3 regions of the Psychrobacillus sp. FSL K6-2836 genome follow, and region 2 is predicted to be linked to each of the others. Evidence: predicted binding sites of a transcription regulator. Region 2 holds the regulator's gene; each other region holds the start of a gene.
The links. Region 2 encodes CtsR, which represses protease genes until heat stress. Its sites were predicted from a motif close to ATGGTCAATAAAGGTCAAACA; they were not measured.
Positions count from the first base shown of each region.

Region 1 (4,118 bases), 2.0 Mb from region 2:
ATAATTATTTGTTTCTAATGGTTCGACAAAAATAGCCTTTAATGAATAGCCATTTTTAGATTCAATCCATTGTTCCGTTTTATTTACAGCGTTAAACCAGGCTTCATCTAATCGTTTAGATGTAATTTCACGGTTTAATATAAAATCATTTTCTTTTTTCTTCATATACATAAGCCTATTAGTTACAAAGAAACCAAAGAACGTAGCCATAGCTGTCAATACACTAGTAAAAATACTCGTCCAAATAATTACACGTTTCTTCATCTGATCAACCCCTACTTACTTTTAAATAGTTTATACATTCCCGTGTCTATCGGTCTTGACACATAAGGTTCAACTACTTCTACAGCTTTAAGCAATAAGTCCAGATTTATATTCGTCCCAATACCCATTTGATGTAGCATATTCACAACATCCTCGGTTGCTACATTTCCTGTAGCACCCGGTGCAAAAGGGCATCCACCTAGGCCGCCAGCAGAGGTATCAAATCGATTAATCCCGGCTTGTAAGCTAGCAAAAATATTGGCTATACCCATTTTTCTAGTATCGTGAAAATGAGCGGTAATAAGAGTGGCTGGGAATTCTTTCTTTAACGAGTCGAATAATTCATAGCTTTCCTGTGGATTCGCCATTCCGATTGTGTCAGCTACGCTAAGTTCGTTTACACCCCATGAAACGAATTCCTTGCACAATGCTAACGTGTCCGATGAATCTATTTTACCCTCATATGGACAATAAAAAGCTGTGGAAACACAAGCACGCACAAAATGACCTTCTTGTAATAGTTTTCCCACAATAGGTCTAAGTTCATCCATACTTTCTTTCGTAGATTTGTTAATATTTTTTTTATTAAAACTGTTAGAAACGCCAACAAATACAGCAAAACACTGTGCGCCGGATTGTTTGGCTAATTCAACACCTTTATTATTAGGTGTTAGTACGAGTTGTCTTCCTACCCTGTTTACTCGGTTAACTATTTCGTTTGCATCTTTCATTTGTGGCACCCATTTTGGCGATACGAAAGAAGTTAATTCCATTTCCTCTATTCCTGCAAGTTGCAGTCTTTCGATAAAAGCTAATTTTACTTCGGTTGGCACTTCATTTTTCTCATTTTGCAAACCGTCTCTTGGACCTACCTCGATAATTGTCACTTTATTTGGTAAACTAAACATAATCATCCCTCCCTCTTTATTGTAAAGAAAGGATGGTTAAACAAGCAAATTTAAATTTTGCTTTGTAGAAGTTTGTTTAATACAGGGGAAACAAGGAGGAAATCATGTGACAAATGAAGTTGTAATCGTAAGTGCAGTTAGAACTGCAATTGGTTCATTTCAAGGAGCTTTAAAAGATGTGCCAGCTACTAAACTAGGTGCTATTGTTATTGAAAAGGCGTTAGAAAAAGCAGGGGTTTCAAAGGATGCAGTGGACGAAGTAATAATGGGGAACGTCCTTCAAGCGGGGTTAGGTCAAAATCCTGCAAGACAGGCATCAATTCAAGCTGGATTACCACATTCAGTTTCTGCATTAACTATTAATAAAGTATGTGGTTCTGGCTTAAAAGCAATACATCTTGCTACTCAAGCTATTATTGCAGGGGACGCAGATATTATTGTTGCAGGTGGTATGGAAAACATGAGCCAATCTCCGTATTTATTGAAAAATGCTAGAGATGGCTTCCGTATGGGCGATCAAAAGATAGTAGATAGCATGATTTCAGATGGTCTATGGTGTGCATTTAATGATTATCATATGGGTGTGACGGCTGAAAATCTATGTGATCAATATAATATTACTAGAGAAGAACAAGATAAATTTTCCGCACGTTCACAGGCAAGAGCTGCGCAAGCGATAGAAGAAGGTAAGTTTGCTGATGAAATCGTGTCCGTAGAAATTCCTCAGAGAAAAGGAGATCCAATTGTCTTTTCAAAAGATGAGTATCCGAAGAAAGGTTCTACTGAAGAAAAATTAGCGGGGCTGCGTCCTGCCTTTAAAAAAGACGGCTCTGTAACTGCTGGTAATGCTTCAGGTATTAATGATGGAGCGGCAGCCGTTGTGGTCATGTCAAAAGCTAAAGCGGATGAACTTGGACTTAAACCAGTAGCGACAATTGTAGCAAATGCATCTGCAGGAGTGGATCCAAGCATCATGGGAATTGGTCCCGTGGAGGCAGTGAAAAAAGTATTAAACAAATCTCAAATCACATTAGCGGATATAGATTTAATCGAAGCGAATGAAGCTTTTGCAGCACAATCGATCGCTGTTGATAGAGAACTATCCTTTAACCATGATATACTAAACGTAAATGGTGGAGCGATTGCATTAGGTCATCCGATTGGGGCTAGTGGTGCACGTATATTCGTTTCTTTACTTCATGAAATGGAGAAGAGAGATGTGAAAACAGGTCTTGCTACACTTTGTATCGGTGGCGGACAAGGGGTCGCAACTATAGTTAAACGCTCATAAAAGAAGGTGAACAAAATGGCGAAGAAAAAACAAAGACAACAACAGGTAAAGCCAGCTAAGCAAATAGAAGAAGGTAATTCATTGTCCGATCAGCTTTCCTCTGACGTTCTTGCGAAATTAAAAGAAACGAAGAAACAGTTAGTAACCGCTGAACAAGAAAAAGAAGAAGAACGACAAGCACAGCTAGCTTTCGAAAAGAAAGAAAAAGAAAAAAACAAATCGTTTGAAGAACTACTAGATGAATATGGCTTTGGTGGTTCAAAGTTTTAAGTGAATTACAAACAGTTTAGAAATCCAATAATCGGATTTTCTAGACTGTTTTTTTGTTTGATATTAAATATAAAATATTAAATCACATAATGTAATTAATAATAGTCTGTTAAACCAATATATTCTTAAACGTGGAAGTTTTTGAGCTACAGGTATCGAAAGGAAGCATACTGAAATTGCTCTATTTTGGCTAACTGTAAAAAGCTGTTCAAAAGTCATTCCTGACTAATGGATAGCTCTTTTTTCATGTATCTTAGCGACACAACTCTGTCTGAAAATAGTCATTTAGCTTACTTATCAAAAAGCAAAATCCGTTCCAAAGCTAAGCATCTTATTTGAAAGTCAAAATAGGTCAGTGTATACTAACCTCAAAGGTTAAATATAGTCAAAGTCAAATAGTTATATATAGGAGGAAACGAATATGAAATGTCAGCAGTGTAGTAAGAACGACGCAACGATGAGTCTGAGAGTACAGGTTAATCATCAAGGAATGCAAATGCATTTGTGTCAAGTATGTTTTCAAGATATTCAAGGACAATTGACTGCAGGAAAAATGCCGTCATTTGGCAAAGAGGCAGAGCATTTTTTCCAAGCGGATGGTAGTCATCAGACACGTACACAAACGAGACAACCTGAGGAACATCAAGGCAATAGTTTGTTAGATCAACTTGCTAAAAATCTATCGAACGATGCCCAAGAAGGTCGGATTGATACGGTCATTGGACGTGATCAAGAAATAAAGCGCGTCATTGAAACGTTAAATAGAAGAAATAAAAATAATCCAGTTTTAATTGGTGAACCGGGTGTTGGTAAAACAGCCATTGCAGAGGGACTTGCAGTGAAAATCCTCGAAGGTGATGTTCCTGGGAAATTGATGAACAAACAAGTGTACTTGTTAGATGTTGCCTCACTCGTAACGAACACTGGCATTCGCGGACAATTCGAAGAGCGAATGAAACAATTAATCGAAGAACTTCAAACGCGAAAAGACGTGATTTTATTTGTTGATGAAATTCACTTACTCGTTGGGGCAGGCACGGCAGAAGGTTCAAAAATGGATGCCGGTAATATTTTGAAACCCGCTTTAGCGCGTGGGGGACTGCAACTTATTGGTGCAACCACGTTGAAAGAATATCGTCAAATCGAAAAAGACGCTGCACTTGAGCGTCGTTTCCAACCAATTATTGTGAAGGAACCATCTACAGAAGATACGATTCACATTTTAAATGGTATTAAGGATCGGTATGAAAACTTCCATGAAGTGCGCTATCCAGATGAAGCGATTCAAGCATTTGTTACTTTATCGCAGCGGTATATTCAAGATCGATTTTTACCAGATAAAGCAATCGACTTGATGGATGAAGTGGGGGCACGGTTAAATCTGA
Region 1 covers NZ_JBBOOM010000001.1:371,999-376,116, reverse strand. The annotation lists gene MKY37_RS01915 (alpha/beta hydrolase) at 1-264, opposite strand, end outside; gene MKY37_RS01910 (hydroxymethylglutaryl-CoA lyase) at 276-1,172, opposite strand; gene MKY37_RS01905 (acetyl-CoA C-acetyltransferase) at 1,279-2,463, shown strand; gene MKY37_RS01900 (DUF3886 domain-containing protein) at 2,479-2,733, shown strand; gene MKY37_RS01895 (ATP-dependent Clp protease ATP-binding subunit) at 3,155-4,118, shown strand, end outside.
Region 1: a site for CtsR is predicted at 3,105-3,125, ahead of MKY37_RS01895 (ATP-dependent Clp protease ATP-binding subunit). Genes of this name have one in related genera too.

Region 2 (4,118 bases):
CATAAAACTGGCGCACTTCTAGGATCTTCTGGAGTTGGGAAATCTTCTTTGATTAACGCCTTGTCAGGTGTAGAAGTAATGGTTGTAAACGATATAAGAGAAGATGATAGTAAGGGGCGTCATACGACCACACATAGAGAACTAACGCTATTACCAGAAGGTGGCTTATTAATCGATACACCTGGTATGAGGGAGTTTCAGCTTTGGGATACGAATGATGGAGTTAGTGCTAGCTTTCAGGATATCGAAGAGCTTGGATTAGCGTGCAGGTTTCGTGATTGTCAGCATGTAAAAGAGCCGGGCTGTGCTATTCAAGAGGCAATTTATACGGGTACGCTCAAACAAGAACGCTATAAAAGCTATGTAAAACTAATGAGAGAACTTGCACATATCGATCGGAAAAATGATGCAGTAGCTAAAAAAGCTGAAACGAATAAATGGAAGCAAATCACGAAGTCTCAACGAAATAATTTTAAAAAGAAAATCTAATTTTAGGGGTGAGTTAACGGATGATTCAATTGATCAATCACAAGGATGAAAAAGTAGCTGAAAGTATTCTATCAATTCAATTACCAGCGTATAAAGTAGAGGCTGATTTAATTGGGTTTGATGGAATTCCACAGCTTTTGGATACTATAGAAGATATAAAAAACTCTAAGGAACTATTTTTTGGAAAGTTAGATGGCTCGAAATTGGTAGGTTTTCTCTCTTATGAGGATACAGAAGAACTAATTGATATTTGTAGGCTTGTAGTAGACCCAAATTATTTTCGAAAAGGAATTGCATCAGAGTTAATAGATTATCTATTAAGTATTAAGAATAGCGAAAAAAATGTAGTTGTATCAACTGGGGCAAAAAATGTACCTGCAATCACGTTATATGAAAGACATAATTTCAAGAAAGTAGCTGATATTGAAATAGAACCGAATTTCTATATCACGCAACTAACTTATGAGGGAAAAAAGATTTATTGAATAGGAATATTCACTTTAATATATCCTAAACTACAAACGACTGTTTGTAGTTTTTTTCTTTTTACGAGCAAATCGTATCGATTGCACATGCGAAAAATTCTCGTTATAATATAGTCAAAGTTAGTCAAAGTCAGTTTGTGAGAAGAGGTGAGAAGATGAAAAATATATCTGACATAATTGAAGGGTATTTGAAGGCCATTATAGAAGAAGGAAGTAAGGAACAAATTGAAATTAAGCGAAGTGAAATTGCCGAAAAGTTTCAGTGTGTGCCATCTCAAATAAATTATGTTATTAATACGCGATTTACCCAAGACCGCGGATACTTAGTAGAAAGTAAACGAGGTGGAGGGGGATATATTCGAATCCTCCGCGTTCGAGCTCATACGAAAGCTGATTTAATAGAACATATTATACAAACACTAGAAAATGGTGCTTCTGAATCCGTCACGGAAGATATCGTTTTTCGATTAATCGATGAGGATGTTATTTCTAAGCGGGAAGCAAAACTCATTTTAGCAGCTTTAAATAGAACAACTTTAGCTATTCCGCTACCGGCAAGAGATGAATTGCGATCTCGTATTTTATGTGCCATGTTATTAACGTTAAAATATGAAAAAAGTGAAAAATGAACGGGGTGTGTTGAAAGGTGATTTGTGAAAATTGTAAGCAAAGACCGGCGAAAGTAACGGTTACCCAAGTGCATAATGGTGAACACTTTGAAAGACATTATTGTGAAGTCTGTGCAAATAGCCTCCACCCGTTTTACGTAGAGTACAAACAAGATCCATTATCTCTGCATCAGCTATTATCGAACTGGTTCAGTCAAACAGAACAACAACCAATGCAACAAAAACAACAAAAAAATACGATAGCATGCGATGAATGTGGATGGTCAATTCAGCGGTTTTTAGACGAAGGGAAATTTGGTTGTGCAAATTGCTACAACAGTTTCCGTCCACAGTTACCTAACGTATTTAAGAGGCTTCATAATGGAAATATGAAGCATATTGGAAAGGCTCCAGGTGCGCTAGGGGAAAAAATTGCTATAAAAAAACGTATAGAAGCGATTCGCTCTCAAATGAAAGATGCAATTGACACTGAGAGTTTTGAGGAAGCCGCAAAGCTGAGAGATGAAGCCAGAGATTTGGAAAGTCAACTTTCTACAGGAGGTGACCAAACTGATGTCAATTGAACATTTTTTAGACAACTCAATTTCTAGTTGGATGGCAGGCGTTGGAAAGCATTCGGATATTGTTATGAGTACAAGAATACGTTTAGCTCGAAATCTGAATGGCTATCGTTTTCCTTTAGCATTTACAGAAGACGAGGCGCATAAAATTGACCAATCTGTTTCCGCCACTTTGCTGGACGCGAGTGACGAACTGCAGATGCAATTTTCTTCTATTCATATAAAGGATGTATCCGAACTAAGTCGCCAGGTGTTAGTGGAAAAACATTTAATCAGTCCAAAGCTTGCTAACTCACCTATGACAGGCTCGGTTTTATTATCAAATGATGAGTCTGTTAGTGTGATGGTCAATGAAGAGGATCATATTCGTATACAATGCCTTTTTCCGGGGCTTCAAATTCAAGAAGCCTATGCGCAGGCAGATGTGTTAGATCGTGTTTTAGATAAGGAATTATCATATGCGTTCGACGAGCAGTTTGGGTACTTAACAAGCTGCCCTACCAATACAGGTACAGGTTTGCGTGCATCTGTAATGATGCATTTACCTGCATTAACGATGACGAAGCAAATGAACAGAATTGTTACGATCATTTCAAGGTTAGGAATGGTTGTTAGAGGAATCTACGGAGAAGGTAGTGAAGCGCTCGGTAATGTATACCAAGTGTCCAACCAAACCACACTTGGTAAGTCAGAAGAAGACATACTTGCTGATCTTCAAAGTATTACCGAACAAATTATTCAAAAAGAAAGAGAAGCGCGGGATGCACTTCTAAAGCATTCAGCCAATACACTAGAAGACCGACTATATCGATCTTTAGGAACTTTATCATTTGCTCGTATTATGGCGACAGATGAAGCGGCAAGATGCCTATCAGATGTTCGATTAGGAATAGATATAGGACTCATAGAAGATGTCGATGTGTCTATCTTGAATGAATGTATGGTATTTATGCAACCAGGATTTCTGCAAAAATATGCAGGAACTTCATTGAATACCTCCGAGCGGGATATGTTTCGCGCGAAGTTATTAAGGGAACGATTGCAAAAAGAGGAAAAACAGAAAACAAAAGGAGAGGAATCTGAATGATGTTTAATCGTTTTACACAAAGATCTCAAAAAGTATTACAACTAGCACAAGAAGAAGCTATTCGCTTAAAGCATGAGTCTATAGGAACAGAACATATATTACTTGGTCTTATCCGAGAAGGTAGTGGAATTGCTGCAAAAGCATTAGAAGCAATAGAAGTAGACCTAAAAGTAATCGAAGCAGGGATCGAGGAACTAGTAGGAGCAGGTAAAGAAGAAGTTGGACCAATTGTTAACTACACACCTCGTGCGAAAAAGGTGATTGAACTTTCAGTAGATGAGTCTCGAAAATTAGGGCACTCTTACATTGGAACAGAGCATCTATTGCTCGCGTTGATCCGTGAAGGAGAAGGTGTTGCTGCTCGTGTTCTAAATAATGCGGGAGTAAGTTTAAACAAAGCTCGTCAACAAGTTCTTCAATTATTAGGAAGCACAGAGCAAGCGCATGGTAATGGAAACAATGGAGCTGCTCCAGCTAGTACACCAACACTAGATGGTCTAGCTCGTGATTTAACGCAAATTGCAAGAGAAGGCACATTAGATCCTGTAATCGGTCGCAGTAAAGAAATTACAAGAGTAATTGAAATCTTGGCTCGTCGTACAAAAAACAACCCTGTTCTAATCGGAGAGCCGGGTGTTGGTAAAACGGCTATTGCAGAAGGGCTTGCACAACAAATCGTACAAAATGAAGTACCGGAAATCCTACGTGATAAACGAGTAATGACGCTTGATATGGGTACAGTTGTTGCTGGCACAAAATATCGTGGAGAATTTGAAGATCGATTGAAAAAAGTGATGGATGAAATTCGCCAAGCAGGCAATGTTATCTTATTCATTGATGAACTTCACACATTAATTGGCGCTGGTGG
Region 2 covers NZ_JBBOOM010000001.1:2,355,046-2,359,163, forward strand. The annotation lists gene rsgA (ribosome small subunit-dependent GTPase A) at 1-489, shown strand, start outside; gene MKY37_RS11050 (GNAT family N-acetyltransferase) at 510-974, shown strand; gene MKY37_RS11055 (CtsR family transcriptional regulator) at 1,130-1,603, shown strand; gene MKY37_RS11060 (UvrB/UvrC motif-containing protein) at 1,621-2,166, shown strand; gene MKY37_RS11065 (protein arginine kinase) at 2,156-3,250, shown strand; gene MKY37_RS11070 (ATP-dependent Clp protease ATP-binding subunit) at 3,247-4,118, shown strand, end outside.

Region 3 (4,118 bases), 1.0 Mb from region 2:
TGTAAATGCATTAATCGATCATGTTGGAGAGAACTTCTTGGATGCCGTGTTAATAAGTAAGGAAGAAATTCCTGAAAATGTGAGATATTTATATAAACAAGAGCAGGCATCCCCTGTTAAAATAGATATTGACCAATTAGAAAAATTGAATATCGACATAGTAAAAAAAGACATTTCAGTCGTTCATGACGGTGCTGTTCGTCATGATGCCACAGAAGTAGCGAAATGGCTTGTAGAATACGCAGACGGGTTAAAAGTTTAACCGTCGAGGAGAAAGGGGGAAACGGAATATGTCGTTTGCTTCTGAAACAAAAAAAGAGATGACTCAGGAAGAGTCGGAACCTTGTTGTGCCCGTGCAGAGCTTTCTGCACTTATACGCATGAATGGTTCACTTTCATTTAGCAACAAAATGTTAAGCTTAGACGTTCAAACAGAGAATGCGGCTATTGCTAGAAGACTATATACGTTGATAAAATCATTATATCCATATCAAGTTGAATTACTTGTTCGAAAGAAAATGAGATTGAAAAAGAATAATATTTATATTTGTCGTATTCGAGAAGGGGCAAAAAACCTGTTAGAGGATCTTCAAATTTTAAAGGATGGCTTTCAATTTGAATATTCCATTTCCAAAGAGCTTGTTCAAAAAAGTTGCTGTAAACGTGCTTATTTAAGAGGAGCCTTTTTAGCAGGAGGATCGGTTAATAATCCGGAAACCTCGTCTTATCACTTAGAAATCTATTCTTCTTATAAAACACATAGTGATGCACTAGTAGACTTGATGAATGAATATGAACTAAATGCGAAAACAATTGAACGAAAAAAAGGGTTTGTGGCATATTTGAAAGAAGCAGAAAAGATTTCCGACTTTTTAAGTATTGCAGGAGCACATAGAGCTTTACTGAAATTTGAAGATGTTCGAATCATACGAGATATGCGAAATAGCGTAAACCGCCTTGTCAATTGTGAAACGGCCAACCTGAATAAAACAATCAGTGCAGCCATTCGTCAAGTGGATAATATTCGGTTTATCGAGAATTCTATCGGCTTAGACCAGTTACCAGAAAAACTTCGTGAAATAGCTAGGTTACGAGTAGAGTATCAAGATGTTACACTAAAAGAACTAGGCGAAATGGTTTCTACAGGCAATGTGAGTAAATCAGGTGTTAATCACCGATTACGAAAAATAGATGAAATAGCAGATGCGCTTCGCAATGGAGAGACAATTTAAAGAAATGGGGAGTAGACAATGGCAGAACAGCAGGTGGAAGTAAAATTATCTTCGGGACTTCAAGCAAGACAGGCTGCACTTTTTGTACAAGAAGCAAATCGTTATATTGCAGACGTCTATTTAGAAAAAGATACTAAAAAAGTAAATGCAAAGAGCATTATGGGAATTATGAGCTTGGCAATAGGCAGAGGAACAACTGTAAGTTTAAGTGCGGATGGTTCCGATGCGGAGGAAGCAGTAGAAGCTTTAGGAAATTTCATCTCAAGCGAATCATAAAAATGAACGGCCTCACTAGTCACTTTAGACGAAAGGGCGGTTTTTTTTTTTGAATAAAACTATTAGACACAGTAAATAAAATCTAATTATTACCGCTGATTTCCGATACAAGCGGAAGCTCTCAAGAATTATAAAAGAATCCCAAAGGAATATACCTTTGGGATTATAAAGCAGTTTATTATGATTTTTTCATTTCGCTACGATCGATAATGTGATCGATTAAGCCGTATTCTTTTGCACGTTCAGCAGTCATGAAGTTATCACGATCTGTGTCTCTTGCAATTACCTCGATTGGTTGACCAGTGCGTTCAGAAATAATGTGGTTTAACTTATCGCGTAAATGTAAAATACGTTTTGCAGCAATTTCGATTTCAGTTGCTTGCCCTTGGGCTCCACCAAGTGGTTGGTGAATCATTACTTCAGCATTAGGAAGCGCATAACGTTTACCTTTTGTTCCAGCAGTAAGTAAGAATGCACCCATAGAAGCAGCCATACCGATACAAATTGTTTGTACATCAGGTTTGATGAACTGCATTGTATCATAAATTGCCATACCAGCTGTGATACTTCCGCCTGGGCTATTAATGTAAATAGAGATATCTTTTTCTGGATCTTCAGCTTCTAGGAATAATAATTGAGCAACGATAGAGTTTGAAACGTTGTCGTCAATACCACTTCCAAGCATAATAATACGGTCTTTTAATAATCGAGAATAGATGTCATATGCACGTTCTCCACGATTAGTTTGTTCAATAACTGTAGGAATTAAATTCATCCTGATTGCCTCCTTCAAAGGTGGTTTAGTATAGGTTACTGAGAAAGTCTTCCTCAGTTGTAACTTTATCATACACATTATGGTCAAGGAAGGTCAAATATTAAGCTTCAAAATGTTTGCTTGAATTATATTCTTTCTATTTGTATAATAGATAAGTCGCTTGCCCTTGTAGTGTAATGGATAACACACAAGCCTCCGAAGCTTGGAATGTGAGTTCGATCCTCGCCGAGGGCATAAAGTAAAACACCCTTTCTGTTTAGGGTGTTTTTTTGTTTTCTTTATTTCTTCTATCATAGGAGACTGCATATGTCTCATGTCTAAAATGGAGAATAGGATCATTTGATAATTCGATGCCTTTGCCAACGATAGTAGGGTCGAACAATATGCTTTCTGTTGGAAATATTTTTTTGTTTATTGTTAAGAGACCTACTAAAATTTTTTGCCTATCAGTTGGCCAAATGACGGTAGGATCATCTGTAGGGTCTGTGTCCTCTGCTAAACGAATATATAGCGCGAACGATACAGTTCCCTTTTCGAGTCGTTTTTCCAAATCTTCGCTCAAATAATTGGTGGAAAAATTAATACTTTCGAGGATGGAAGGTGACTTTTCTTCCTTCAATGGATGCCACTCGTATTTTATGGCTTGCCGCTTGCCTTCAGCATTAACTAAATAGAAGGCATGTATAGGGTAGTAATTTAGAGCCGCGTAACTAATTGGTGGTTGCTTTAGTTGTTCTTTAAGTGCGAGTAATGTGTTTTTATGTTCAGGGAAGGTAGTGAGAAGTTGTGCAATTCCTAGTCCGAGATCAATTGAATGTATACCAGTTTTATGAGAACCTAAAATTTTTAGCATTTCAATAAAGGTTTTTGGATCCTTTGTTATGAACATTGGGATGGTGGTACATACTTGGTGACTAGTTGAACCATCTGGTTGATGAAAATGGATAGACATTCCTTTTGCTGGAGATAGGAAATCTGCTGCAGTAGGATCAGGTGGACTATTAGAAAAACGGACTGTAGCGGGTACTGGTTCATGTTGCAGATGTCCTGCTGTCGTAAATGGAATCGCATTTCCATTAGGAGTAAAAATTGCTTCATAAAATTCCCCTTTTGCATGAGCACGACGATAACCAGGAAATTTCCCTTGAATTTGTTCTAATGTATGTACAGCATCTTGTGGTAGTGAATTATTCATCAAAATCACCTCAGTTTTTAGAATGTAACGATAGATTTCATTTATTAATCATTACCACTGAATAAATTACTTAAACAATGAAGTTTATAAAAATATGCATTGGTACTACAAAGTGTTCATCATGGAAAATTTCAATCCTTCCTTTTTAATGTTCTATAGAGCATTTACTTGCGGTAGATGGTGGTTTTACTTGATAAGTGGAAAATTAATCCATTAATAAGGTCATCAAGGTATATGAAACTAAAATTACCTTATTCCGTAAATAAGAATAGGTTTTGTATTTTCGATTTAAAGGTACAATAATACTATAATTACTAAAGAGGTGAACACGATGAAAAAATTACTAGTGCCAATTATTATTGTCATTGTAATTATTGCTGTTATTGCAGGTATATTTATGGCAAGCTATAACGGATTTGTAGACAAAGAAGAAAATGTAAACAATGCGTATGCACAAGTAGAAAACCAGCTGCAACGAAGAATGGACTTAATACCGAACTTAGTTAATACAGTTAAAGGCTTTGCAGCACACGAAGAAGAGGTGCTTGGGAATATCGCAGATGCCAGAACTAAATTGGCGGGAGCTGGGACACCTGAAGAACAATCAGCGGCGAATGATGAATTATCAGGAGCTTTGAGT
Region 3 covers NZ_JBBOOM010000001.1:3,400,931-3,405,048, forward strand. The annotation lists gene MKY37_RS16360 (gluconeogenesis factor YvcK family protein) at 1-262, shown strand, start outside; gene whiA (DNA-binding protein WhiA) at 291-1,232, shown strand; gene MKY37_RS16370 (HPr family phosphocarrier protein) at 1,251-1,508, shown strand; gene clpP (ATP-dependent Clp endopeptidase proteolytic subunit ClpP) at 1,687-2,283, opposite strand; tRNA gene MKY37_RS16380 (tRNA-Arg) at 2,446-2,517, shown strand; gene MKY37_RS16385 (catalase) at 2,540-3,478, opposite strand; gene MKY37_RS16390 (LemA family protein) at 3,810-4,118, shown strand, end outside.
Region 3: a site for CtsR is predicted at 2,363-2,383, ahead of clpP (ATP-dependent Clp endopeptidase proteolytic subunit ClpP). Genes of this name have one in related genera too.